4 regions of the Acidovorax sp. DW039 genome follow, and region 1 is predicted to be linked to each of the others. Evidence: predicted binding sites of a transcription regulator. Region 1 holds the regulator's gene; each other region holds the start of a gene.

Region 1 (7,124 bases):
TCCGCGGTCACGTTGCCTCTGGCGCTGCCTGCACAAGCCCAGGTGCGCCAGTTCAAGGAAGGCAAGGACTACCAAAAGCTTTCCAAGCCCGTCGCGACCGATGTGCCAGCAGGCAAGATCGAAGTGATCGAGTTCTTCTGGTACAGCTGCCCTCACTGCAATGCGTTTGAGCCGACCTTGGAGAGCTGGATCAAGGCTGCCCCCAAGGATCTGGTGATTCGCCGGGTGCCTGTGGCCTTCAATGCCAGCTTCGTGCCCCAGCAAAAGCTTTATTACGCCCTAGAAGGTATGGGCAAGTTGCCCGACCTGCATGCCAAGGTGTTCCGCGCCATCCATGTCGAGAAGCAGAAGCTGGCCAAGGACGACGAAATTTTTGAGTGGATCGGCAAGCAAGGCGTGGATGTGGCGAAGTTCAAGGAGGTGTACAACTCCTTCAACGCCGGCAACCAAGCCCGGCGTGCCGCGCAGTTGCAAAACGATTTTGGTGTGGAAGGCGTGCCCTCCATGGGTGTTGCTGGCCGCTATTACACCGACGGTACTATGGCGGGCAACATGCAGACCGTGCTGCAGGTGGTGGAGTACTTGGTGAGCACCGTTCGCAAGGGTTAAGCCCCTTCTGACATAACTCAGACACAGCCAAGCCCGCGCAAGCGGGCTTTTTCGTTTCTGGGCCAATGCATGGCTACAATGATTGCAAGATTCGTGCCCTCATGAAACATCGCATTACCTCCCTCTTCGTGCTTGCAGCCTTGACGTGCGCCATGGGCGCTGCACAGGCTGAAAAAGCAGACCGCGCCAAGCCCATGAACATCGAGGCCGATGCGCTGCGGCATGATGAAGTCAAACAGACCAGCGTGTTCACCGGCCGTGTGGTGATGACCAAGGGCTCCATCGTGCTGCGTGGTGCACGGCTGGATGTGCGGCAGGACGCCGATGGTTACCAGTCGGGCGTGGTCACTGCCGAAGCGGGCAAGCGCGCCTTCTTCCGCCAAAAGCGCGACACCCTGCCCGGCGCGCCCGAGGAGTACATCGAAGGCGAGGGCGAAGTGATCGAGTACGACGGGCGTACCGACAACGTGCGCTTCATCACCCGGGCCGAGTTGCGCCGCTATCGGGGTGGAGCGCTCAGTGACGAAATTTCCGGAGCGATCATCGTCTACAACAACCTCACCGACGTGTTCACGGTGGATGGGCAAAAGCGCGCGGTGCCTTCTGGCAGCGCAGAGGCCCCTGCCAGCGGCGGCCGGGTGCGTGCGGTGCTTGCACCCAAGGAGCCTGCTTCGGGCGCATCTGCCCCCGCTCCAGCAGCGCCCGCATCCGGGCCTGCGCTACGCCCCAGCAATTCTTTGGGTGGTGGCAGCCAGTGAGTGATTCCTCTGTGAATGCCCCCTCTCAGGGGCAGCCTTCCAGTCGGCTGGAGGTCTCTCATCTCGCCAAGTCCTACGGCAGCCGCAAGGTGGTCAAGGATGTGTCGCTTGTCGTGCAAAAAGGCGAGGTGGTGGGCCTGCTGGGCCCCAACGGCGCTGGCAAGACCACTTCGTTCTACATGATCGTAGGCCTGGTGCGCAGCGATGCCGGAGACATCCGCATTGACGGCCAGTCTGTGGCCCACATGCCGATTCACCGTCGCTCCCGTCTTGGCCTGTCGTACCTGCCGCAGGAAGCCTCCATCTTCCGCAAACTCTCGGTGGAAGAAAACGTGCGCGCCGTTCTGGAGCTGCAGCGTGACGAGCGTGGTGCACCCTTGTCCAAGGCAGCCATTGAGGATCAGCTGACCTCCCTGCTGCAAGAGCTGCGGGTAGACCATCTCCGCGCCTCACCTGCATTGGCGCTGTCGGGTGGTGAGCGCCGCCGGGTGGAAATTGCCCGTGCGCTGGCCACGCAGCCGCGTTTCATTCTGCTGGACGAGCCCTTTGCGGGTATCGACCCCATTGCCGTGATCGAGATCCAGCGCATCATCGGCTTTCTCAAGGCGCGGGGAATCGGTGTGCTGATCACCGACCACAACGTGCGCGAAACGCTGGGTATCTGCGACCACGCCTTCATCATCAGTGATGGGCGCGTGCTGGCACAGGGCACACCCTCGGAGATTGTGGACAACGCTGAAGTGCGCCGGGTGTACCTGGGCGAACACTTCCGCATGTGATGGCGTTACATGAGACTGCCGACATGGGCTTGAAGACGAGGGCGGTTCTGCGGGTACGAGGTGGTGGTTTTGCCATCGGTATGGCTCGCGGCCCCGCTGCAGGAGGTGCTGCTTGAAGCCCGGCCTGTCACTGCGTGTCTCGCAGCATCTGGCGCTGACGCCGCAACTGCAGCAGTCCATCCGCCTGCTGCAGCTGTCCACGCTGGAGCTGGGGCAGGAAGTCGAGCAGATGCTCGACGAGAACCCCTTCCTTGAACGCAATACCGACGAGGCTCCGCGTGAGGAGTTTGGCCTGGAGCAGGCCGATGCGCCGCCCCAGGCGGATGACTACAGCGCGGATGATGCTATTTATTCAGGAGCTGCCAGCGCTTCATCCACAGGCGCCGAAGCCACTTTGGATACGGGTTCTGAGTCCGCGCCAGACGCCGACTACGCCAGCAGCGGTGCCGAAGAGCCCGACTGGGGCGGAGACGGCTCGGTGGACATGGCCCCCAACGACAGCGAGTGGGGTGGAGACGCCCCCGCGCGCACCCGCAACGACACCGAAGGGGATGAGGCCGACGCGACCGAGCTGGCGCGCTCTCAGGAATCCCTCACGGCCTATCTCCACCGCCAGGCGCTGGCGCTGCGCCTGTCTGAGGTGGACAGTGCTGCATTGCGCTTCCTCATCGAATCGCTGAACGACGACGGCTACCTGGAAGAGTCTCTGGAAGAGCTTGCCATCACCCTGGCTGGTCCGGATGACCTGGAGCAGATCGAAGAGCTGGTGCACCGCTTTACCGTGGGGCTGCGTCTGCTGCAGACACTGGAGCCGGTGGGCGTCGGGGCGCGCAATCTGGCGGAATGCCTGACCTTGCAGCTGAGCGCGCTGGCAGCAAATGGTGTCAGCGATGTGCCCGAGCCTGTCATCCAGACGGCGCTGCGCATTTGCCAGCAGCCTCTGGAGATGCTGGCCCGCCGCGACATCAAGCGCCTCACCCAGGCCTGCAGCGAGGGCGGAAGCGCTGGCGAGGAGCGGACCCGTGCCGCCATGGCGCTCATCGCCCGCCTGGAGCCGCGCCCGGGCCGCCGCTTCACGGACGTGGAGCGCAACATCATCATTCCCGATGTCATCGTGCGCAAGGCGGGGCGTGCCAACGGCAACAGTGGCCAGCACAACTTCATCGTCAGCCTCAACCCCGACGTCATGCCGCGCCTGCGCGTGCACGATGTGTATGCGGGGGCTCTGCGGGGCCACAAGGGGGGCGAGGGTCACCAGGGGCTGCAGCAGCGCCTGCAAGAGGCGCGCTGGTTCATCAAGAACATCCAGCAGCGCTTTGACACCATCTTGCGCGTCTCGCGTGCCATCGTCGAGCGGCAGAAGAACTTCTTCACCCACGGTGAGCTGGCCATGCGCCCGCTGGTGCTGCGTGACATTGCGGACGAACTGGGGCTGCACGAATCCACCATCAGCCGCGTGACCACGGCCAAATACATGGCGACCCCGATTGGCACCTACGAGCTGAAGTACTTCTTTGGTTCAGGCCTGGGCACCGAGACCGGAGGCAACGCATCCAGCACGGCGGTGCGCGCGCTCATCAAGCAGTTTGTCTCGGCAGAGAATCCCGCCAAACCGCTGTCAGACAGCCAACTGGCCGAGATGCTCAAGGAGCAGGGCATCGAGTGCGCACGCCGCACGGTGGCCAAGTACCGCGAGGCGCTCAAGATCGCGCCTGCCAATTTGCGCAAGGCGCTGTAGCGCAGGCGGGGAGATGGGGCGCAGCCTGCCCCACGTCCCGTCCATCAGATGGCGCACCCAGCCCCACTCGTTGTGTGGGGCCAGAAATGCCGAAATGCCCTTTAGCGCAGGCGCGCCATCGGCTTGGATGCCGGGGGCAGGGATGCATGGCCCCCGTGGTCTAGCTTGAACCCCGCCACAATTTCCGCCAACTGTGCCGCTTGCTGCTGCAGTGCTTGGGCGGCGGCCGTGGCCTCCTCCACCAGTGCGGCATTCTGTTGTGTGCCCTGGTCCATGTGGCTCACCGCGGTGCCAATCTCAGCAATGCCGGTGCTTTGCTCCTGGCTGGCATTGCTGATCTCGCTCACGATGGAGGTCACTCTGCGCACGCTCTCCACCACCTTCTCCATGGTGGCCCCCGCGTTCTGCACCAGCTGGCTGCCAGCGTTTACTTGGCTGACCGAGTCATCAATCAGCGCCTTGATTTCCTTGGCCGCTGTTGCACTGCGTTGTGCCAGGGTGCGCACTTCTGCCGCCACCACCGCAAAGCCCCGGCCTTGCTCGCCAGCGCGGGCGGCCTCCACGGCGGCGTTCAGCGCCAGGATGTTGGTCTGGAAGGCGATGGAATCGATGACGCCGATGATGTCCACAATCTTGCGTGCCGAGCTTTCGATGCCGCCCATGGTCTGCACCACCTGGCCCACCACCGTGCCACCGTGGCTGGCCACCTGCGATGCTTCAGACGCCAGTTGATTGGCCTGCCGGGCGTTCTCGGCGTTCTGCTGCACCGTGGCCGTCAGCTCCTCCATGGCGGCGGCGGTTTCCTCCAGGGATGAGGCCTGCTGCTCGGTGCGTGAGGACAGATCCTGATTGCCGCTGGCGATTTCGCTGGTGGCCAGTTTGACCGACTCAGAAGCTTCGCGGATACGCACCAGCACCACGGCAATCTTGTTGACGAAGTCGTTGAAGGCCTGCGCGATTTGCGCCAGCTCATCGCTGCCCTGGGTGTCCAGTCGCCGGGTCAGATCGCCTTCACCCGAGGCAATGTCGGTCAAAGCGTCGCGCACCTCTGCCAGGCGGCGCAACTGGCGGCTCACCGCCACGGACAGCAGCGCCACAGCCAGAGCAATACACAGCACCGTAATGATGGTGGCCACCTGCAGCAGGTCGCGCACGGCGGCAGTGGCCTGGGCGCGGTCAATGGCAATGGCCAGAATCCAGGGCGAACCCTCTACTTTGGCGGCATACACCAGTTGCTGGGTGCCGTCGATGGCCAATTCGCTGCGCTGGCCATCCTCGGCCAGTTTGCGCAGCAATGCCATGTCCAGCTGCGGGGTAATCGAATTGGCAGGCTTGAGGGCCAGATCGGCCTTGGGATGGGCCAGGATGTTTCCTTCGCCGTCCAGCAAAAACGCAAAGCTCTGCGCAATGGGGCGAATGCCGTTGACCATGCGGGTCACCGTGTCCAGGTGCATGTCGCTGCCGATCACCGCCGTGGGCTGCCCCTGCGGCCCTACGGGCTCGACAAAGCTGATGGTCAGCTTGCCGGTGCTTGCGTCCACATAAGCGGGTGTCAGTGCCGGGCCACCTGTTTGCACGGCCTGCTTGTACCAGGGGCGCGATGTGCCGTCGTAGCCCTCAGGCATGGGGTGGGCAAAGATGTTGCGCTTGTCCGCGTAGACAAAATAGGTGTCGTCAAACGCCCCGGCCTGCTTGGCTGCCAGAAGGAAGGGCACGGGCTCAGCCTGCCCCACGGCCAGCTTCAGCGAGCTCGTGATGCGCTGCTTTTCCTTGATCCAGGTGGTCAGTTCGTTGGCGTGGTTGCGCGTGAGCTGACCCATGCGTTCATCAATGCTGCTCAGTGTGTTGTTGCGCACCACCACAAACGTCGCCAGAGCCAGGGCGAACAGGGCGGCGACGGTGATGGCAACGCAAATCCCGATCAATCGGGCGCGCAGGCTTTGGAACATTGTTATCCCCTTGTGAACTGGAGCGGTGGATAGAGAGAGTGAATGCTGACGCTCTCTTTATCGGTAATCCGGCAGGGCAAATCAAGCGGTTCTTTGTAGAGTGTGGGCGGCTTTCCACAGCCTCTCACACCGTTCGTCCCTAGCGTTTTGTCCGCCTGGGGGCCGGTGGGCTTATCCTCGGGGCCTTCCTATGAATTCACTGCAAATATTTCTGCCCTGCGCCGCTGGCGTCGAGGGATTTCTGGCCGATGAGGTCCATCACATCACGGGCCTGACCGGGCATGACCTGCTGGTCGGGCGGGGCGGCGTGCTGCTGCGCGCTTCCTGGCGGCATGCGCTGCTATTGAACTTGCACAGCCGCCTAGCGCAGCGCGTGCTGGTGCAGCTGGCGCACCGCATGTACCGCTCTGAAAACGACCTGTACGCCTTGGCCAGCGATGTGGCGTGGGAGATCTGGTTCACCACGCGCCAAAGCTTCAAGATCGAAGTGACGGCGCAGCACAGCCCGCTCAAGAGCCTGAACTTCGCCGCCCTCAAGGTCAAGGACGCGGTGGCTGATCGCTTCCGCGCCAAGACCGGCGTGCGCCCCGATGTGAACACTCAGTGGCCCGATGTGCGCATCCACATGCACCTGACCACCGATGAAGCCACGCTGTACATCGACACCTCGGGCGAGCCGCTGTTCAAGCGCGGCTGGCGCGAGGACAAGGGCGACGCACCGCTCAAAGAAACCCTGGCCGCCGCCATGATCGCCGCCAGCGGCTGGGACCCGCACGGCGACAACCCCCAGCCCCTGTACGACCCCTGCTGCGGCAGCGGCACCATTGCGGTCGAGGCCGCGCAGATCGCCTGCCGCATCCCGGCGGGCATGCTGCGGCGCTTTGCATTCGAGAAGCTGCTGCCGTTCCAGGCCCATGTCTGGACTGCTATCAAAAACGAAGCTGAAAGCGCAATACAGACCAGCGCAGTGCCCATTTTTGGCAGTGATGTGGCCTTCCGCATGGTCGATTTTGCGCAGCGCAACGCCGAGCGCGCAGGCGTGGCCCAGGCCGTGCAGCTGCGCGGCGGCGACGCCCTGCAGCGCATGCCGCCGTGTGACCAGCCCGGCGTGATGCTCCTGAACCCGCCCTACGGCGAGCGCATTGCCGCTGCAGGCAGCGCAGGCCGCAACGCCAGCGAGCGCGCCGCCGACCGCGCCCAGGGCATGGCCGTGGGCCGCGAAGAAGCGCAGACCGAAGATGGCGGCGAGTTTTTCAGCCAGTTGGCCACGCACTGGAAGAAGAACTACAGC
Region 2 (7,124 bases), 370 kb from region 1:
CTGAGGCTGGCGTACTTTTAAAGGACGTTCAACAAACATTTTTATCGCGGGGGTGGATGCTCCCTGTTACTCCAGGAACTCAACTCGTCACTGTAGGTGGGGCAATTGCAAATGATGTTCATGGAAAGAATCATCATGCCTTTGGAACCTTTGGCGATCACATCATTCGCTTATGGCTACTCCGTACGAACGGGCAAGAGATTGAATGCAGCAGAAGTGTTAATTCCGAATGGTTTGAGGCGACCATAGGAGGAATGGGCCTTACAGGAGTCATCCTAAAAGCAGAGATTCAACTCAAACAAGTCAGCGGCCCATGGCTGGAATCTGAAACCATTCCATTTCAAGGACTGGAAGATTTTTTCTCATTATCAGACTCAAGTGAGTCCAAATGGGAACACACTGTTTCTTGGATCGACTGCTTGGCTGGCATAAATACACGAGGCATTTTCATGCGAGCCAATCCCTCAAAACATATTGAAAGAGAAAAAACAGCATCAAAACCAAAAAAAATATTCTTCACTCCACCCATTTCCCCCGTAAATAAGTTCACTCTAAGTTTTTTTAACACTGCATATTATTGGATACAACGAGGCAGATCAGGAAAATCCATCGTCAACTACAAAGATTTCTTTTATCCTCTTGACGGAGTTTTAGAGTGGAACCGCTTGTATGGACCTAATGGATTTTATCAATATCAAAGTGTGATACCTAGAGAGACAGGTCTTGATGCAACACGAGAAATGTTAAAAGAAATATCACGTGCCAGAGAGGGTTCTTTTCTTGCAGTACTTAAGACCTTTGGTAAACGCCCCTCATCTGGACTCTTGAGTTTTGCTCGGCCAGGAGTAACACTAGCGCTCGACTTTCCAAACCGAAACGTTAAAACTCTGGCGCTCTTTAAGCGATTGGACAGTATCGTAGAAGAAGCCGGAGGTGCGCTATATCTCGCAAAAGACAATCGCATGAGTAGCAAAATGTTCGTCAAAACTTATCCTAGTCTTGAGAAATTTTTGCCCTTTAGAGATCCTGGAATTACATCTTCTATGTCACGTCGACTTTTCGGCAGCTAGTTTTTATTTATGCTTGATACCCAACCGCTCTTTCGACGCATCATCATTGTCGGAGCCACATCCGCAATTGCAAACCAGTGCGCAAAAATATGGCTAACAGCTCAATCAGCAGAGCTTATTCTCATAGGTCGTGATGAGTTAAAGCTGAAACAGATAACATCAGATTTAAAAATTCGTTCGCCTCAATCTTCTATATCTAGCATTTTTGTAAACTTCCTAGACGAAAAATCCATTCAAGAAACTACCCAACTAATTTGCGAAGAACGGCTACCAGACATCGTGCTCATTGCTCAAGGTGCGCTACCTAATCAAGAAGAATGCCAACACAATCTGAACGTCTGTCGTGCAGCACTCGAAATCAATGGAATTTCACCCATTCTATTTACTGAGGGTTTTGCAAAATTTATGGCGAAAGCAGATTTTGGTCGAATTATTGTCATCGGCTCAGTAGCTGGTGATCGCGGTCGTCAGTCTAACTACGTTTATGGGGCAGCAAAAGCCATGGTACATAGATACATAGAAGGACTTCAACATCGTATTGCAGGGCATTGTCATAATTTAAGCATTCTTTTAGTGAAACCCGGCCCAACCGCGACGCCCATGACCAGACATCTTCAGGCCGCAGGAGCTTCGCTAGCTAGCGCAGAAACGGTAGCACTAGAAATTGTTGAAGCATCAAATAAACACAAGACACAATTATATACCCCAAAAAAATGGGGGATAATTATGTTTCTAATACGCCACCTCCCTTCTTTTATTTTTAACAAAATTCGCATATAAATCATCAAATTACATAATCACAAAAAGAGCCGCTAGAAAAATCACTCATTGGCTCAAAAATCCATCCCCTGGAAGAAATCCAAGAATTCTGGCAGAACTATCCATTATTGCGATCCAATCTTGCCTATGAATGACGGGTAAAAACAATAACTCACTCACAGCCAAATTGCTTTGGTGCGCCATCTTTTTAATACTGACTTCCAAGTGAGGATACACGGCTAGGAGCGTCATTACACTCTTAGCACGTTCAAGAACCTTTTTTCTATAAACATCATCGTAGGGGATATAGAATTCAATACGTTGAGCATAATCAGCTCGCCCCATTAATGATTCAAAAAGCACCTTTCCTCGCTCTTCTGGATTTAATGGAGAACGAATTCCAACTACAGAAGGTCCCCTCCAGAATACCGGCCGAAGTGATAAGGGCAACTTCCGAAAATCTCTTTCATCTTCCGAGGAAGATAGCTCACTCAGTGTAATTACTCGAAATCGATCAATCTCATGCACCAAAAATAATGGACGCGCCTGATAAGAAGTCCAAAACCCCAAAAAAAGTGCAGACAATTGAATTACGGCTATCAACCCCATATCTACACGCAGGGCAACGCGCCTTTTATTTGGATTTGCAAGCAATAAAGTCAAGAGGGGCCCACAAATAATATCAATGAGTAACATTAATATAAATATACCCCTCCCCCCAGAAAGTAAGTCATAGGGTGCTGGATACCATATCACCAAGACAATTAGTGCCGCACAACTAGCAAGAAAACAAGATATCAAAAAATGAATAGCCGCATAACGTGCAGCAAACTTAAAACGACTCATAAAAAAATTAGCGACACTCAGAGGGTGCAATACTAGCTGGCAATGTGGCAGTCGCAACAGGAGCTGTAAATCCATATTGTTGAGCACGCGTACCTGCGCCCGCTCCAGCAGAAGATAAACAAAGCCAGTCTAGCGTAGCCTCCGCACTGGGACCTAGGAAATACGCAGGTAGAGAAATAGCTTTCGTCGCTCCGGTACGCATTTGGGGGCTTAACAATAAAGTTTTTGACGATGCTCCACCACCGACATTCGATGTGAAAGTCACAGTCAATTCTCCAGTGATGGAATCCATCAGCGTGGATTGCACGTATTTGCTTTGATTACCTGTAGCGTTCATACGGGCATTCCACAACTCAGCTGTTGCCGCAAGGGCGGCCGCATTAGATATGCCATTAGCAGCGATTTCCTGCTTTGCCTCTGCAGTTAACAGCAATCCCTCTACAACGCGAGATCGCACAATATAAGATTGGTAGGCAGGAACTGCAATTGCTGCAAGCAACCCTATTATTGCAACCACAACCATCAGTTCAATCAGGGTGAAACCTTTATTGGCTGCATTGCACTTCATGACCACCTCTTTAAGGATAAAAGTGATTGATAGAATTTCGCGCTTTTTCTTGACAAAAAATATCATCTTCCTTGTGATGCCTTAAACAGTGCCTATAAACCACGTCAAAATAAGAGTGCATTAAATTTTTACCTCCAACGTTGGAAAAATTTTTTATTTCCAAATAAAGCTTGCGCGCATTTTCAAGATCATCTAATGCATAAAAATATGCAAGTCGATGCCACAGCGCCTCATAGTTTGGAGAACTATCCGCAGATTTCCAGGCATCAGCGGTCAAGCTAGCTTCTAAGGCAGACTTCACATCTCCATCGATAGTTGCCAAAGCAAGCGCCTTATCTATATATAAAAAATAGAGCATGCCCGATGCAGCATTGATAGAACCCAGAACATTGTTCTTCTTCTCATTCAACTTTTTCTTTACCAAATCAATGGCAGTCTCAATGCTCTTAGCTGCCAAAGGGCTGCGTTGCTCCAAAAGATAAGTTGAATAGAACACCATTTGAGCAGGTGTTATATTATCTTTGTCTTCCAAAATTTTTTCGTATTCGCGTTCAAACTCTTCAAATCTTTTATCTTCCAGAAGAGCCAGAAAATACGCAGTGGAAACATAATCAATAGCGGGGGTTTTTTGGTACATCCACGCCCAAAGTGTGTAATTTGTTCTCCATATGGGAATCACGCTGCTTGTTGTAAATATCGAGCCTATTACAAAACTTCCGCCAAGAATAGTCAGAGCCACCTTTAAGAGAATTTTTCCTGCAAGCAACCTCACCACAACACTAAAGGCGCAAACGATAAATATCAAAAAAAATAACAAAGGCGCAGCCAAAAATCGCTCATGACCAATGTTGCCACCTATAGTCATAGGAATAATATTAAGAACTGGAGATAAACTTATCATCCCCAGCAAGCCAACCCATGCCCATGACCTATTCTTGAGCGCTCCCAGAGCTAATACAATCAGATAAAAGCCTACAAAAAAATATGTGAAGTAGTTTTGATAGCCCTTTTCCAATTCGAGAGTTGCGTTGTGCTGGGGATTGATATCAAAAAAAGGAATCAACATTTGATGCAAATAAAAAGCCAAAGTATAAACAGGATAAAATAATCCATAACCCTGACTGGCTTCAGATGCCTCTTTGAAATGATAGACCCCCCCCACCGAAGCGTATCGCAAAGAGAAGTAAAAAATAATTACACAGGCATAAAAACATATTAGCCTCTTATTATTTTTCGCAAAATTAATAACAGCTTCCCAAAGACCAAAACCGGGATTGGAAATTAGATACAATATGACTATTAACAAAGGAACCGTGATAGCCATCTCTTTGCTAAGCAAACCCAAAAGCAAACTGAGCGCTAGGAAGAAGTCTCGCTTTATTGAAGCGTCCATCTTCAAATAGAGGTACAAAGACAGAAACATGAAGGTCGTAACCATCAAGTCAAAACGGCCGGCCAACCATGCATTAGACTCAACGAGCACTGGATGAAAGGCATATAAAAGCACCACCATCCAATCAAGATTCACAATCCCTAGGCGCTTAAATATCTCACCAGACAAAAAATAAGCCAAACATACATTTAATAAAAATATTATTAAATTGTTTAGATGGGCACTACCCGGATTAAGCCCAAAAAACTTAACCTCATAAAAATAGGTTAAAAAAACCAAAGGTCGAAAGTAGGTAGTCTTTTCTAAAACGGGACGTGAAATCGCCCCCCACGTCAAATCTCCAGACTGCATCCTAGCGTCATTCAATATCAATAGCTTATCGTCCCAAACATACTGAAAACTTAGCGTCGGATAATAAATATACGAGACTGTCAAGACTACAAAAAAAAGTAGAAAGAAATGGCGTAGACGATAATCTTTGATAAACATAGCCAGTATTTAAAAAAAAAGGGGGCTAATGCCCCCTTTTTGATCAACGAGTCATACAGTAATAATTAGCGGCACTCGGCTGGAGCAAACTTGGCGGGCAGCGTGCCCGCTGTTGTACCAGTCATAGTGCGTTGAGTAGCTGCAGTTTGCGTCACAGAAGCGCATGCCCAGTCCACTGCACCAGAGTTACCAGCGGTGATCGCAGCGTCCAGTGTTTGGAACGTAGTTCCATTGGTCTTGATGAATGGCCTCAGGTTCAAGGTGGCGTTCGCAGGAATAGCACCAACTGTGGCGTTGTTGTAGGTGATGGTGATTTGTCCGGTAGTCGAACTGATTTGTACTGAATTAACGTACTTGGACGTGGCACCTGTATTGCTTTGTTGAGCATTCCATGTGTTAGCCGCAACCACCAGATCGTTGGCAGTAGCAACTTCGTTAACCATGGACTTGGCTCCAGCAGCCAATGTCAAACCTTCGGTCACGCGCGTGCGAACGGTGTAATCTTGATAGGCAGGCAGAGCCACAGCCGCCAGAATACCAATGATGGCCACCACGATCATCAGTTCGATCAGGGTAAAACCTTTTTGCAGAGAACGCTTCATAACTCACTCCTCAGGGTAAAAAAACTTGCAAATGAAAACCTGTCGATAAGTCTTCAGGCTGTGATAGTAAGAGCAGGGATCGTGCCAGCCTGCTTTTGGATCCGACTGCCCTCTACTGGTAACAATCTGCGCCCTTGGTGTTAACAATTGAACCCCATTTGTGTCCTCGAACCCAAGGAGATGACATTTTTGTTCTGCCATCCTTGTCACAGGCGACACGCGAGGTTACAGGTGGAAGGTTTGGCCTGCCCTGAGCCATCGGATGTCGTATGGCTGACCTTCTAAACCAGCCGTGATCTCTTCCAAGATACGCTCCGACTCCGACGGTTTGGTGTGAGTAATGTAGACGGGATAACTATGGCCTGAGGGCATGGTGGCAAGCTCTCGCGCCAGGGAGGCAGGCGAGAAATGCAGACTACGGCGCGCGAGGCTGCTTTCACGGTTGCTGAAGGCGGTTTCGATCACCAGCATGCCAATGGGTTTGGCGGCAGGGCCCGTACGTAGAGCTTCCAACTGGGGCCACAAGGCAGGGTTGTGCTCCGTGTCACCTGTGAATACCCACCACGCGTCCTCCCCTTGCACAGCGTAGCCTACAGCGGGCACGGTGTGGACGGCTGACAGCACTTGAATGGGGGTGTCATTCACACAAACCTGGACACCTTCCGCCAATGGAGCGAACTGCAAGAGCGGTGATTGCGCCGAAGGAATGCGGGAAAAGTCAGGCCATATGGTGTTGTTGAACACATGGGCCTGTAGCGCGGCGACGGTGGCAGGCAGGGCATGCACCTGAACAGGCTGGTTGCGCAGCGATGAGACCGAATCCAGCATCAAGGGCAGGGCGGCGATATGGTCCAGATGCGAATGGGTGAGAAAAACATGGTCGATGCGGCGCATCTCTTCCAGCGTCAGATCACCCACCCCTGTGCCTGCGTCGATCAGGATGTTGTGATTGATCAGAAAGGACGTGGTACGGCAGCCCTGGGCAATGGCACCGGAGCAGCCCAGCACGCGCACTTTCATGGCATCTCCACCATGGAGGTGAGCGCACAGCCTGTTTTAGCGCGACTCCATATGGGCGAGCAGGGTTTTCGTGTCATTTGGTCTCAAAGGCTGTAGCGCCATCCCAGTCAGCTTGAAGCGGCAGGGATGACAGGTGTTGCACCCTGCTTTCATACAGAGCGTAGAGCACCGATTGGGGCTGTAACTGGAGTAGGGCTTTCAGTTGCGACCTACATTGTTCCCAGTTTTGACTGCGGTAGTGTGTGAGAAATTGCACCCATTTCGCCAACTCTGCCTGTTGCTGAACTGTAGCGTGCTGCTCTTTAACCATCGGGGTATAGATAGTTACCGCTTGGGCCTTGCCTTTGACGCGGACGCAATCTAACTCCTGCCACAAG
Region 3 (7,124 bases), 2.4 Mb from region 1:
ACCTGCGGCCCCGCCCACTGTGCGGCCCATCAGCGTCGGCAGATGCAGGCCCCGCTGGGTCAGCAAATGGGTGGGCACCATCACGATAAGGTGGCGGATGCGCTGGGGGTTGGCGACTTCATAGCTGCCCGAAGTGTCGTAAATGGCCCAGCCACCGGGCTGCACCAGCGCCTGCCGCCCGTGCTGCTGCACCACGGCCTGGCCGTGCCATGGGGCGACGATTTTGAGATAGCGCTGCGCACTGGCGCGGGCCGCGCGGGGGCGGCGAATGACACGGTGGCGGTTGGCCTCCAGCTGCGTCAGCACCACATCACCCGCCCAGGCGCTGTGCAGGTGGCCGTCAAAGCCAGTGTCGCCGTACAGGTCAGACTCCAGCCCATCAAACAGCGAGGCCATCCAGTCGCGCCAGGCCAGCGCGCTGTCCTGCGGTGCAAGGTTGTCGGTGGTCAGACGGGTTTCGGCAGGCATGGTTTGGACATTGAACCTGTTCAAAGGGCTGATGGATTATGGGCCGCATGCCAAAGCCATTGCACCCAAGTGGCAAGGGATATCCCTAGCGGACGTGCGCTACCAGTCAACACGCCCGTGCGCTGTGAGACAAGCAAGTAGCACCGCGCTTACATAGCATTGCTGCAACAGATACCCAGGAGACGCATCCATGCAAACCATTTCCATGCTCATTGGCGGACAACCCCGCGCTGCATCCAACGGCGCAACGTTTGAACGCCGCAACCCGCTGGACCACACCGTGGCCACCACCGCACCTGCCGCCACGGTGGCCGATGCCGTGGCTGCAGTGGATGCTGCAGCCACGGCCTTCCCCGCCTGGGCCGCCCTGGGGCCGGGCGAGCGCCGCGCCCTGCTGATGAAAGCCGCCCATGCGCTGGAGGCCAAGGCCGAGGCCTTCGCCCAAGCCATGGCAGCCGAGACCGGCGCATCCGGCATTTGGGCGGGGTTTAACGTGCACCTGGCGGCCGACATGTTGCTGGAGGCCGCAGCCATCACCACCCAGATCAATGGCGAGGTGATTCCATCGAACGTGCCGGGCTCGGTGGCGATGGCGGTGCGCCAGCCAGCGGGCGTGGTGCTGGGCATTGCGCCGTGGAATGCGCCGGTGATTCTGGGTGTGCGCGCCATTGCCACACCGCTGGCCTGCGGCAACACGGTGGTGCTCAAAGGCTCGGAGCTGTGCCCCGCCACGCACGGCCTGATCATCGAGGCGCTGCAAGAAGCCGGGCTGCCGCCGGGCGTGGTGAACTTTGTGACCAACGCCCCCGCTGACGCTGGAGCCGTGGTGGAGGCCATGGTGGCCCACCCTGCCCTGCGGCGCGTCAATTTCACGGGCTCCACCAAAGTGGGCCGCATCATTGCGCAGACCTGCGCCAAATACCTCAAGCAGGCGGTGCTGGAGCTGGGTGGCAAGGCCCCCTTGGTGGTGCTGGACGATGCCGATGTGGACGCCGCCGTGGCTGCAGCCTCGTTTGGCGCGTTCGCCAACTCGGGGCAGATTTGCATGTCCACCGAGCGCATCGTGGTTGACCAGAAAGTGGCCGACGAGTTTGTGGCCAAGCTGGCCGCACGCGCTGCCAGCCTGCCCCTGGGCGACCCGCGCAAGGGGCCGGTGGTGCTGGGATCGGTGGTGGACCAGGCCACCGTCACCCGCTGCAACGCCCTCATCGACGATGCCCTGGCCAAGGGTGCCACGCTGGTGTGCGGCGGCAAGGCCCACAGCACGCTGATGCCCGCCACGCTGCTGGACCATGTGACGCCTGCGATGCACATCTACCGCGAGGAATCCTTCGCCCCGGTCAAAGCCATCGTGCGGGTCAACGGTGTGGAGGAAGCCGTGGCCTGCGCCAACGACAACGAGTTCGGCCTCTCGGCCGCCGTGTTTGGCCGCGATGTGGCACGTGCCTGGCAGGTGGCCGGGCGCATCGAATCGGGCATTTGCCACGTCAACGGCCCCACGGTGCACGACGAGGCACAGATGCCTTTTGGCGGCGTGAAGGCTTCGGGCTATGGCCGCTTTGGCGGCAAGGCGGGGATTGATGCGTTTACCGAACTGCGCTGGATCACGGTGCAGACGGCACCACGGCACTATCCGTTTTGAGAAAAAATGGGCTGCAGCGCTTATCCATCAAGCGCAAGCAGCTCACTTTTTGATAGCAAACACCTGTACAAGAATCAGGCTGCAGGTGCTGTGATCGCATCCAGCGGCCAGCGTGGCTTCACGTCAAAGGCGTAGGCTGTGTTGGCCTGCTGTTGCCCGGCCTGCAGGCGCATGGCGGCAGCCATGGCAATCATGGCGCCGTTGTCGGTGCACAGGTGCAGCTCGGGGTAATGCACGCGCACGCGGTTTTTCTCGCAAGCGGTGTTGAGCTGCTGGCGCAGCAGCCGGTTGGCCCCCACGCCACCGGCCACCACCACGCGCTTCAGGCCTGTTTGTTTCAGGGCCGCCAGGGTCTTTTTCACCAGCACTTCCACAATCGCTGCCTCGGTGCTGGCAGCCAGGTCGGCCTTGCGGGCTTCCAGGTCGTCGCCCAGCTTTTTGGCCTGGGTCAGCACCGCGGTTTTGAGCCCGGCAAAAGAAAAATCCAGATCGCCGCTGTGCAGCAGTGGCCGGGGCAGCTTGAAAGCCGTGGCATCGCCCTGCTGCGCCAGGCGCGACAAGGCAGGCCCGCCGGGGTAGCCCAGGCCCATGAGCTTGGCGGATTTGTCAAACGCCTCGCCCGCTGCGTCGTCAATGGTCTCGCCCAGAATTTCGTAGCGCCCCACTCCGTCCACCCGCATCAGCTGGGTGTGGCCGCCCGACACCAGCAGCGCCACAAACGGAAACTCGGGCGGGTCGGCACTCAAAAAGGGCGAGAGCAAATGCCCCTCCAGGTGGTGCACCCCCAGCACGGGCTTGCCCAGGGCCGCACCCAATGCGCAGGCCACGCCCGCGCCCACCAGCAAAGCACCAGCCAGGCCCGGGCCCTGCGTGTACGCCACCACATCCACATCAGCCAGGGTGTGGTGCGCATAGTCCATGACCTGGGTGGCCAGTGGCAGCACGCGGCGGATGTGGTCGCGGCTGGCCAGCTCTGGCACCACGCCGCCATAGGCCTGGTGCATTTCAATCTGGCTGTGCAGTGCGTGGGACAGCAGCACGGGCACATTGGTGCCAGTGGAACGCACCAGCGCCACGCCGGTCTCGTCGCAGGAAGATTCAATACCCAGGATCAGCAAACTCATGCGCCGAGTGTAAAACCCCTGGACGAGCATCCCGCTGCCCAGGGCATCCACCGCGCGTCTACCAGCGGTCAGACCGCATGCGCAGCTCCCAGTTGCCGCCGCGCAGTTCGTACACGCCTACCGCGCCGTAGCGTTGCTCGCCCTTGTCGTCCCAGCTCATGGTGCCGATCACCGGGGCGTAGCCGTTGATGGCGTGCAGGGCTTTGGTGATGTCTTTGGGGTCGGCAGACTTGGCCTTCTGGATGGCGGCGCTCAGCACGTAGGTGCTGTCGTAGCTGTAGTGACCGCCGTAGGCGGGCGGCTTCTTGTAGGCCGCCAGGTATTTCTCCAGAAACGGTTTGCCGGTGGTGAACTCTTTGGCCTCCAGCACGGGCGAGGTGGCGTACACGCCTTCGATGAGCCCGGCCCCCTTGGTCATGTCGGTGGTCTTGACCGTGTCGCCCCCCAGCAGGCGCACGCGGGTGTAGCCGATCTTCTGCAGTTCCTTGAGCAGCGCCAGCGCCTGGAAGTCGTTCAGGGTGGAGACGATCACCTCCACGCGGGCGGCCCTCAGCTCGCCTGCCAAGGCCTCAAACTCCACGGTCTTGTCGTCAAACGACTTGCGGATCACGACCTCCTTGTTCTCGGACTTGAGCTGAGCGGCTGCACCATCGGCCAGGCCCTTGCCGTAGGGTGTGCCGTCGTCCAGCGCTGCGTAGCGGGCCGCGCCGAGCTGTGTCGCGGCAAAGGAGCCAATGGCACGGGCCTGCAAGGTGTCGTTGGCCACCATGCGGAAGGTGGTGTCAAAGCCGAGCTGTGTGAATTTGGGGTTGGTGGAGATGGCGATTTGCGGTATGCCCTTGGCCGCGTAGATGGGCGCGGTCTCAATGCTCACGCCCGAATTCAGGTGGCCAATGACGGCCACCACACCGCCATCCACCAGTTGCTGGGCCACGGTTTTGCCGGTGGCGGCATCGGCCTTGTCGTCCACCGCCACCACTTCCAGCGTCACGCGCTTGCCATCCACCGTGTAGCCGTCGCGGTTGAGCTCTTGCACAGCCAGGTTGACGCCGTTGAGCAAGTCCTGCCCCAAAGCCCCCAGCGGACCGCTGAGTGGCTGTGCCACGCCGATCTTGATGGTGTCTGGCACCTTGCTGCAGCCCGACAGGATTGCGGCCCCCACAAGGGTGGGCAACAGTGCCAGGGCCCAGGAAAAACGGCGGCGTGCCATGGAATTCATCATGCAAACAGCTCCTTGATAAAGGGTGATTTCAAAGTGGCAGGAGGTATAGAAGCGCCAGCACGGAAGCGCCACAGGGTATGCCCTGCCCCACAGTCCGCGCCAGCGCCCGCCCGGGTCAGGCAGGCTGCAGCGACGGCACTGGTTACAACTATTAGCAAATTCCGGGCCCCGCCAATGCTGGCAAGCGCTGCACGCCGATGGCGCACCGCAACAGTGCACCAAAATGTGGCGTGCATCTTGCTTGCATCAGCGGCATGAATGAGGCATTACGGATTGTGGTGGTAGCGCCCGACCTGCATGTGGCCGACCCGGGCGACGACCATGCGGTGCTGCAGGCCGAGCGTTCGCGGGCCCTGCGCATTGGCCTGCTGGAGAACAACTTCAACTTGGTTGCCACCCTGCCTGCCGACGTTTTTCTGAGCGACCGGCTGGCGCAGCTGCAACCCGATCTGATCATCGTGGACGCCGAGAGCGAAGCGCGCGATGCACTGGAGCATGTGGTGATGGCCACACGCGACGCACGCAGGCCCATCGTGATGTTCACCAACGACGAGGACACCTCCCACGTCAAGGACGCTGTGGCCGCCGGCGTGTGTGCGTACATCGTGGCGGGCCTGGCCCCGCACCGCATCCGCCCCATTCTGGATGTGGCCATGGCCCGCTTTCAGCATGAGCAGGCCTTGAGAGCCGAATTGGCGGACGCACGCACCGAACTGAAAGACCGCAAGACCATTGACCGCGCCAAGGGCCTGCTGATGCAGCGCCAGGGCCTGAGTGAAAAAGAGGCCTACGAAAAGCTGCGCAAGACAGCCATGGACAAGGGCCTGAAGCTGGCCGAGGTGGCGCAGCGCATGCTGGATGTGATGGACCTGCTGGGGTAAGAGCTCTGCCAAACCCGCATTGGTGCACCGCACAAGTCACGTGCATGCACTCGCCCTGCCAGGCGCAACCGCGAGACATACCTTGTTGAGATAAAAAATGCCTGTAGCTCTTGCTGGATAAGCGCAAGAAGCTATCAAATAAATAGCAAACTCCACACATCACAAACTGGCACACAGCTTGCATAAGCCATGGCACCAGGCCAAAGAAGGTCTGGCACTGGCGGCAAAAGCCCAACGGAGGGCCGATGCAGCCACAAGGACAGAGGCGTCCCCACCCTGACCACCGTCTGCAACTGCAGCCGGGGCCAGGCGTGAGGACGCCTTTTTTGTTTTCTTCGCCGTTTTTCCTCACTCGCCTACAGGGAAGTGCCATGACCGATTTGTTGAAGACCAGCCTCCATCGCCGCACCGTGCTGCAAGCGGCCACTGTGGGTGCAGTGGGGGTCAGCCCCGCGCTGCGCGCCCTTGTCCACGCCCAGGGATCAGACGCGCCGGAGAAGAAGGAAGTCAAGATCGGCTTCATCCCGCTGACCGATTGCGCCAGCGTGGTGATGGCCTCGGTGCTGGGTTTTGACAAGAAGTACGGCGTCACCATCATCCCCACCAAAGAGGCAAGCTGGGCGGGCGTGCGCGACAAGCTGGTCAATGGCGAGCTGGACTTTGCCCATGTGTTGTACGGCCTGGTGTACGGCGTGCACCTGGGCACCGCTGGCCCCAAGAAAGACATGGCCGTGCTCATGTCGCTCAACAACAATGGGCAGGCAATCACCCTCTCGAAAGCACTGGCAGACAAGGGCGCGGTGGATGGCCCCAGCCTGGCCAAGCTCATGGCCAAGGAAAAGCGCGAATACACCTTTGCGGGCACCTTCCCCACAGGCACCCACGCGATGTGGATGCACTACTGGCTGGCGGCTGCGGGCATCAATCCGCTCTCGGGTGCCAAGCTCATCACCGTGCCGCCCCCGCAGATGGTGGCCAACATGCGCGTGGGCAACATGGATGGCTTTTGCGTGGGCGAACCCTGGAACCACCGCGCCATCATGGATGGCATTGGCATCACGGCCAACACCACGCAGGATATCTGGAAGGACCACCCCGAGAAGGTGCTGGGCACCACGGCCGAGTTCGTCAAGAAATACCCCAACACCACCCGCGCCGTGATGATGGCCGTGCTGGAGGCCAGCCAGTGGATTGACGCCAGCCTCTCCAACAAGATGAAGATGGCCGAGACGGTGGCGGGCAAGGCCTATGTGAACACCAGCGTGGATGCCATCAACCAGCGCATTCTGGGCCGCTACCAGAACGGCCTGGGCAAGACGTGGGACGACCCCAACCACATGAAGTTCTTCAACGACGGCGCGGTGAACTTCCCCTATCTGTCAGACGGCATGTGGTTCCTCACGCAGCACAAGCGCTGGGGCCTGCTCAAGAGCCACCCCGACTACCTGGCGGTGGCCAAGCAGGTCAACCAGGTGGACCTGTACAAGTCCGTCGCCAGCGCCATGAAGATCAACGCGCCCAAGGATGCGATGCGCACCAGCAAGCTCATGGATGGCGTGGTGTGGGACGGCAAGGACCCCGCCAAATACGCAGACAGCTTCGCCATCAAGGCCTGACGCGGCAACGCACCGGCCCGCCGCTTCAACGTCCATCGTTCACCACAGGAGATCGCCATGGTCAGTGCAGTCTTCCACACGCCGCTGGAGGCACCCGCGTCCGGCAGCGCCAGCGCCCATACAGCCATCAAAGCTACAACTTCCATAGCGCCTAGCGCTTTATCCATGAGC
Region 4 (7,124 bases), 2.2 Mb from region 1:
GCCCCTTTCCGTGGCGATGCCAACGACCACATCTACCAGTGGGAGGCATCGCGTGACTATGACCCCGAGCCCGGGCTGGAGCGCATCACTGCACGCGTGCTGGCCATCAACTCGGCAGACGATGAGCGCAACCCGCCCGAGCTGGGCGTGCTGGACAAAGCCATCGCCCGCATCCCGCACGCACAGGCCTACGTGATCCCCGCCAGCGCCGACACCCTCGGCCACAGCACAGTGGGCCTGGCGCGCTTTTACCAAGACCGGCTGGCGCAGGTGCTCACCAGCGCACCGCGCCGCTGACCCGTTTTTTTCAGAAAGCCTTTTTCATGCCCCGCTTTGCCGCCAACCTGTCCATGCTCTACAACGACGTGGACTTCCTCGACCGCTTTGCCGCCGCTGCCCGCGATGGCTTCAAGGCAGTGGAATACCTCTTCCCCTACGCCTACCCGGCGCAAGAACTGGCCACACGGCTGCAAGCCAACGGCCTGCAGCAGGTGCTGTTCAACGCGCCACCCGGCAACTGGGACGCAGGCGAGCGCGGGCTGGCCTGCCTGCCGGGGCGTGAGGCCGAGTTCCGCGAAGGCATTGCCAAGGCCGTTGAATACGCCAAGGCCCTGCAATGCCCCCGCATCCACGTGATGGCCGGGCTGGTGCCCCAGGGGGCAGACGCAGCCACCGTGCGAGCCACCTACATCGCCAACGTGCGCTACGCCGCCGAGCAGGCCGCGCCCCATGGCATCCAGATCCTGCTGGAGCCCATCAATGGCCGCGACATGCCCGGCTTCTTCCTCAGCCGCCAAGACCAGGCCCATGCGCTGATCGCCGAGATCGGTGCCACCAACGTGAAGGTGCAGATGGACCTGTACCACTGCCAGATCGTGGAAGGCGACCTGGCCATGAAGGTGCGCCAATACCTGCCCACCGGCAACGTCGGCCACTTCCAGATTGCCGGTGTGCCCGAGCGCCACGAGCCCGATGTGGGCGAAGTGAACTACACCTACCTGTTCAAGCTGCTGGACAGCCTGGGCTACGACGGCTGGATTGGCTGCGAATACCGCCCCGCGCGCGCCGCCGCCGCCCACGCCACCAGCGACGGGCTGGGCTGGCTCAAGCCCTGGCTGTAAGAGCCTGTTCAAAGGGCTGAAATACCCGCAGGCTTGCAGGGTATGGAATATGCTTACTGGATCAATCGGGCTGCTGCGCTTGTGCATCAAGCGCAAGCAGCTATATTTTTGATAGTAAACAGACATCCAACATGCCTTGGCACGCGCGCCTGCAACTGAACTACACCCTGGAAAACGCCCGCACCGTAGCGCGGTTTGAGCACAACGGGCCGCTGCGCATTCTGCAAAGCCTGTACCCCGAAGGCGACAGCATCTGCCACAACGTGCTGGTGCACCCACCGGGCGGTTTGGTGGGCGGCGACACGCTGGAGATAGCCGCTACCGTGGGCACAGGGGCACATGGGCTGGTCACCACACCAGGGGCCACGCGGTTTTACCGATCCACCGGCGAGCTGGCGCTGCAACGCACCCACTTGGCCCTGGCAGAGTATGCGCGGCTGGAATGGCTGCCGCTGGAGGCGCTTTGCTATAACGCCTGCCAGGCCCGCAACCACCTGAGCCTGGAATTGGCCCCAGGGGCCGAATGCATGGGCTGGGACGTGACCGCGCTAGGCTTGCCGCATGCCCACCAGCCTTTTGAAACAGGCCGCTTTGAACAGCACATCGAGGTGCCCGGACTGTGGCTGGAGCGCGGGGTGCTGGACGCCACCGACCACCAGCTTCTGCAAAGCCCGCTGGGGCTGGCCGGGCAGCGCTGCCTGGGCAGCCTTTTCTTTGTGACCGGTACCCCGCTGGACAAATCGCGCCGTGACATGGCGCTCGACGCCGCGCGCGCGATGATGGACGAGCACCCGCTCAAGGCGATGGCCGGTGCCACCAGCCCCAACAGCCAGCTGGTGGTGGTGCGCGCACTCGGGCCCCAGGTCGAGCCGGTCATGCAACTGCTCAAGCAGGTGCGCGCCGCCTGGCGGGCCGCCCTGTGGCAGCTGGACGCAGTACCACCGCGCATCTGGGCGATGTGATCCCGCTGTGGGCATGGCAAGAGCGGCTCACACACCCTCTTGGCGTTGTTGACCCGTATTGCCATCGTGCTTGTACTGCCCGCGACGGAACGCCTGGCCATGGCCGCCCCGCCGGGTCGTGTGAGCTACGCCAAACATGCTCCTGAAGTACGAATACAGAGCTCAAGCAGCTACATATTTAATAGCAATTCACTTTCCACAGTGATGCGATCTGCGCAGGTTTGAGACAGAGGCAGAGGGCATCAGAAGGCATCCACAGCCCTTCGTGCCGATGCCTAAACGCTTCTCACCACAACACAGCGCAGGCCTGAAGCCCGGGAGTCGTCGCGAAATCGACTCAGGGCTTTCCCTGATCCTGCCCCTCAAGGCACTCTGTGCGCCGCCGGGGCGTGATGGCGCGTATTGCCTGGTGCCCGCCAGGCGGCACCGACTGCATTGCCCGCTTCATCCAGCCGAGAGCCTGCCTTAAGCACGCGCCAAACACGGTCTCCCTTCCAAAGCACGGGCGCGGCGCAGCAAACGCAAACCAGGCCTTACTGACAGGGTGACTGGGGTTTCTACTTGTATCGGGAAATATAGTTAATAAATATAACTATCTACCGATGCACATATCTACCCGCACTCCAGCAAAGCCGGGCGTTTTCGCAGCCTGCATGCACCAGCCACGATCTCGGTGCGCACAGGCTGTGCCTGCCACCACAGCGCCCGGCAGCCCAAGGTGCGACGTGCATCCGAGTTCACCAAGCCCCGCCATGGCGGGCGGAGGGAACTCGGTACGCGCAAGAGCACGGCAGGGCCCGCAAGGCCCAGCACGCTCCTGATTCAACCCGGCATCCACTCAGAAAGAAACTCATCATGAAGAGACAACACTCCCTCTCCTCCCTGGCCATCCTGGCTGCGCTGACCGCCGCTTCCGCGGGCGCCCAAGCCCAATCCAGCGTGACCCTTTACGGGCTGATCGACGCATCGGTAGGCCGTTTCAATGGCGCTGCGGCAGGCATCAATGCCCAGAATACTGCCGTGAGCAAGGTGGAAAGCGGAAGCCTGTCCACCAGCCGCTGGGGCATTCGCGGCAATGAGGATCTGGGGGGCGGCCTGTCTGCCAGCTTCGAGATGTCGTCCTTCTTCCGCAACGACACCGGTGCAGCTGGGCGTAACGACGCCATTGGCGCACCAGTGAATGTGGCCGCCGACCCCTTCTTCTCGCGCATGGCCTGGGTCGGTCTGTCGCACAAGGACTTTGGCCGCGTGCGCCTGGGCAACATCACCACGCTGATGTTCTCCAACAGCATCTCCTCCAACGCCTTTGGTGACGCCACCGTGTTCGGCCCGCTCAACCTCGTCACTTTTGTGGGCAGCCCGCTGACGGGCGGCACGGCCTGGACCAACTCTGTGGTGTATGACAGCCCCAACATCGCAGGCTTTACCGGTGCAGCCGCCTATGCGGCCTCTGAAGGACAAGGCGGTGGCAACCGTGCCTTGCGCGTGGCCTACAGCAATGGCCCTCTGGCCACATCGCTGGCATGGCAAAGCGTGAAGAAGAACCCATTGACCTTTGCCGACGGCACATCGCCCAACAACACACGCTCCTGGCAGTGGGCTGGCTCGTATGACTTCCAGGTCGTGAAGGTGTGGGCACACCTGGGCCGCATCGAGAACAAGGGCACAGAGGCAGCACCGCTGAACGTGTCCTACAAGGTCTGGGACCTGAGCGCCTCCGTGCCCGTCGGCCCCGGCAACATCCTGGCAGGTTATGCGTCGCGCCGCACCAGCGACGCCGTGGGCCCCATCCCTGCCACTTCTGCAGGCGGCAACGTGCAGCGCAAGGTGTTCACCGTGGGTTATGACTACTGGCTGTCCAAGCGCACAGACCTGTATGCACTGGCCATGCGCGACAGCACCCGCACCAACACCGTGGGCAGTGGCCTGCTCAACGCCAGCGGCACGAGCTTTGCAGTGGGCATCCGCCACACTTTCTAAGAGCTCTCTTTTGCACCGCCTGCGGGCGGTGCGCGTCAGTGTTTTTCAAGCGATCCAAGGTTGGGGCGTCTACGGACGCCCTTTTTTTTGCGAGGTTCCCGCGCATTGGCGGGCCGCTCATATCGTTTGGGAAAGCTTGGAGGCCAGCAGATCGGCCGTGTAGCGGAGTCTGCCAATATCGACCTCAGCCTGCACGCCACGGCTGAAGCAGCACAGGGTGCCGTAGACCCCGCCATCCGACAAACGCACTGGAGTGCTGAGGTGTGTGCCCACGGGAAAGCCAGGGTCTGGTACTTTGCCCGCGGCAATCAAAGGACGCGCGTCCTGAATCGCTTCAGGCAAGCGGCCTTCAATCACCTGCTGGCACCAGCTCTGCTCCACCGGGTCAGACATACCGGTTTGCACAGCAGTGAAATCGGCGGCGCTGTCGGCAGCTCTGATGACTCTCTGCCCATCCACGATCTGCGAGACGAAAGCCACGTCCATCCCCAGGCGCGTACGCAGCAGTTGCAGCACCTGAGGAATGGCGGCAGGCAACTCAGGGTCTGCTGAATCGCTGGTGGCTACCAGCAACTCAGAGATGGTGACATCCAGATCGTCGGGGTTGTAGTCCAAAAACATGCCAGCAGTTTAAGGGGCCGTCGCCTGGTGGGGCGTAAGCAGTCGTTGCAGTAGCCCCACGCGCTCACGCCCTATTCAGGGCGCCGGATGCGCAGGCAATTTCAGCAACCCATCCGCCTTGAACATGCCGCGTATGCCCCGCACAGCCTGCCGGATGCGGGCTTCGTTCTCAATCAAGGCAAACCGCACGTACTCGTCACCATGGTCTCCGAAGCCGATGCCGGGTGACACGCAAACCTTGGCCTTCTCCAGCAACTGGCGCGCAAATTCGAGCGAACCCAGAGGCCGGTAAGGCTCGGGAATGCGCGCCCAGATGTACATGCTGGCCTTGGGGCAGTCCACCGCCCAACCTGCCTCAGTCAGGCCCTTGTAGAGCACATCACGCCGCCGTTGGTACTGGGCGGCAATGTCTTTCACGCACTGCTGGTCGCCCTCCAGCGCGGCAATCGCTGCCACCTGCAGCGGCGTGAAGGTGCCGTAGTCGTGGTAGCTCTTGATGCGTGCGAGGGCGGCCACCAGGTCGGGGTTGCCCACCATGAAGCCCACGCGCCAGCCCGCCATGTTGTAGCTTTTGCTGAGGGTGAAGAACTCGACCGCCACATCTTTGGCGCCGGGCACCTGCATGATGCTGGGGGCTTTCCAACCATCGAAAACGATGTCTGCGTAAGCCAGATCGTGCACCACCAGGATGTCGTGCTTTTTGGCAAGGGCGATCACCCGCTCAAAGAAATCCAGCTCCACGCACTGCGCCGTGGGGTTGCTGGGAAAGCCAAAGATCATCATCTTGGGCTTGGGGTAGCTGCCGCGGATGGCCTTTTCCAGTTCGGCAAAAAAATCGATATCGGGCGCCACAGGCACGCTGCGGATATCAGCGCCTGCAATCACCGCGCCGTAAATGTGGATGGGGTAGCTCGGGTCAGGCACCAGCACGGTATCGCCCCGGTCCAGCGTGGCCAGCATCAGGTGGGCCAGTCCTTCCTTGGAGCCGATAGTGACGATGGCCTCGGTATCGGGGTTGATATCCACCGCATAGCGGTCCTTGTACCAGTGGCTGATGGCACGGCGCAGGCGCGGAATGCCTTTGCTGGCGCTATAGCCGTGGGTGTCGGGCCGCTGGGCCACTTCGGTGAGCTTGGAGACGATGTGCGGCGGCGTGGCCCCGTCGGGGTTACCCATGCTCATGTCGATGATGTCTTCACCCCGGCGACGGGCAGCAAGCTTGAGCTCAGCCGTGATGTTGAAGACGTAGGGAGGGAGGCGATCGATGCGCGCGAAGCGGCGCTTGCCTTGCGATGCAGACATGCTGGTGAACTTTCACGTAAGCGCCCGGAACCGTCCGAGCGACGTGGTCGGCAGAAAGGCCGACCCGTCTGCAATATAGCGCAAGCTCACACGCGCCAGCGCAAGAGGACCAGCTATTTCTGCTGCAGCGCCGCACGCTCGCTGGCCAGTGACCATGCGTACATGCCCACGCCGCCCAGGCCCAGCACCGCCCCCACCCATCCCGTGGAAGTCCAACCCCACCCCGCCGCGATGGCCACGCCTCCGAGCCAGGCACCGAGGGCATTGGCAGCATTGAAGGCGGAGTGATTGAGTGCCGCAGCGAGCGTTTGCGCATGGCCTGCCACATCCATCAGCCGGATCTGCAAGGCCGGGCCTATGGCCACCAGGGTGCCCAGCACAAACGTAGCCACCGCCGCAGAGACAGGGTGATGTGCCGCGGGTACGAAAAGCACCATGACAGCAATGGACCAACCCAGCACCTTGCCCACGGTGGGCATCAACGCCTTGTCGGCCATGCGGGAGCCCACCACATTGCCCACCACCATGCCCAAACCAAACAGGGACAGCACAAAAGGCACCAGCGCAGAGGGCATGCCCGCCACTTCGATCAGGGTAGGTTTGATGTAGCTGAACACGGCAAACATGCCCCCAAAGCCGATAGCGCCAATACCCAGCGTGAACCAGACCTGCTTGCGCGCCAAGGCACCCAGCTCACGCAGGGGGCTGGCACCGGCGGCCGCAGGGATGGCCGGAACCCAGCAACGTACCAGCACCACAGCAGCCACCGCAATCAACCCCACAAAGACAAAGGCAGCACGCCATCCGAAATGCTCGCCCAAAGCGGCGGCAATCGGCACCCCGACCAACGTAGCCGTCGTCAGCCCCAGCATGACCCAGCCCACCGCACGTCCGCGCCGTCCGGGCGGAGCCAATGCAGCGGCCACCAGCGCGGCCACGCCAAAGTAGGTCCCATGCGGCAGGCCCGTGAGCAGACGCATGGCACTGAGGGACGCGTACCCCGGCGCAATGGCAGAAGCAAAGTTGCCCAGTGCATACACCGCCATCAAAGCCATCAGCAAGGCGCGGCGACCCCAGTGCGCAGCCAGCACGGCCAGCACAGGAGCCCCCACCACGACACCCAGCGCATATGCACTGA

Evidence for each region. The regulator sigma-54, encoded in region 1, starts transcription at its own class of promoters, with help from an activator protein. The targets are predictions, from matches to a motif close to TGGCANGNAANCTGCTTT.
Region 2: the regulator sigma-54 is predicted to act here: its motif matches at 5,797-5,814, upstream of AACH87_RS21500 (pilin).
Region 3: the regulator sigma-54 is predicted to act here: its motif matches at 5,505-5,522, upstream of AACH87_RS09120 (CmpA/NrtA family ABC transporter substrate-binding protein).
Region 4: the regulator sigma-54 is predicted to act here: its motif matches at 1,160-1,177, upstream of AACH87_RS07860 (urease accessory protein UreD).

Annotation. Positions count from the first base shown of each region.
Region 1 covers NZ_AP029019.1:4,424,513-4,431,636, reverse strand. The annotation lists gene AACH87_RS19860 (thiol:disulfide interchange protein DsbA/DsbL) at 1-609, shown strand, start outside; gene lptA (lipopolysaccharide transport periplasmic protein LptA) at 711-1,367, shown strand; gene lptB (LPS export ABC transporter ATP-binding protein) at 1,379-2,146, shown strand; gene AACH87_RS19845 (RNA polymerase factor sigma-54) at 2,259-3,884, shown strand; gene AACH87_RS19840 (methyl-accepting chemotaxis protein) at 3,986-5,833, opposite strand; gene AACH87_RS19835 (THUMP domain-containing protein) at 6,024-7,124, shown strand, end outside.
Region 2 covers NZ_AP029019.1:4,796,580-4,803,703, forward strand. The annotation lists gene AACH87_RS21475 (FAD-binding oxidoreductase) at 1-1,070, shown strand, start outside; gene AACH87_RS21480 (SDR family NAD(P)-dependent oxidoreductase) at 1,080-1,850, shown strand; gene AACH87_RS21485 (pilus assembly protein) at 1,896-2,675, opposite strand; gene AACH87_RS21490 (pilin) at 2,683-3,309, opposite strand; gene AACH87_RS21495 (hypothetical protein) at 3,254-4,987, opposite strand; gene AACH87_RS21500 (pilin) at 5,191-5,727, opposite strand; gene AACH87_RS21505 (3',5'-cyclic-nucleotide phosphodiesterase) at 5,953-6,747, opposite strand; gene AACH87_RS21510 (adenylate/guanylate cyclase domain-containing protein) at 6,821-7,124, opposite strand, start outside.
Region 3 covers NZ_AP029019.1:2,044,025-2,051,148, reverse strand. The annotation lists gene AACH87_RS09145 (helix-turn-helix domain-containing protein) at 1-468, opposite strand, end outside; gene AACH87_RS09140 (aldehyde dehydrogenase) at 659-2,110, shown strand; gene tsaD (tRNA (adenosine(37)-N6)-threonylcarbamoyltransferase complex transferase subunit TsaD) at 2,185-3,234, opposite strand; gene AACH87_RS09130 (branched-chain amino acid ABC transporter substrate-binding protein) at 3,293-4,456, opposite strand; gene AACH87_RS09125 (ANTAR domain-containing protein) at 4,711-5,337, shown strand; gene AACH87_RS09120 (CmpA/NrtA family ABC transporter substrate-binding protein) at 5,709-6,953, shown strand; gene ntrB (nitrate ABC transporter permease) at 7,011-7,124, shown strand, end outside.
Region 4 covers NZ_AP029019.1:1,729,154-1,736,277, reverse strand. The annotation lists gene AACH87_RS07870 (alpha/beta fold hydrolase) at 1-297, shown strand, start outside; gene otnI (2-oxo-tetronate isomerase) at 324-1,121, shown strand; gene AACH87_RS07860 (urease accessory protein UreD) at 1,253-2,083, shown strand; gene AACH87_RS07855 (porin) at 2,939-4,063, shown strand; gene AACH87_RS07850 (GAF domain-containing protein) at 4,181-4,684, opposite strand; gene alaC (alanine transaminase) at 4,760-5,986, opposite strand; gene AACH87_RS07840 (MFS transporter) at 6,100-7,124, opposite strand, start outside.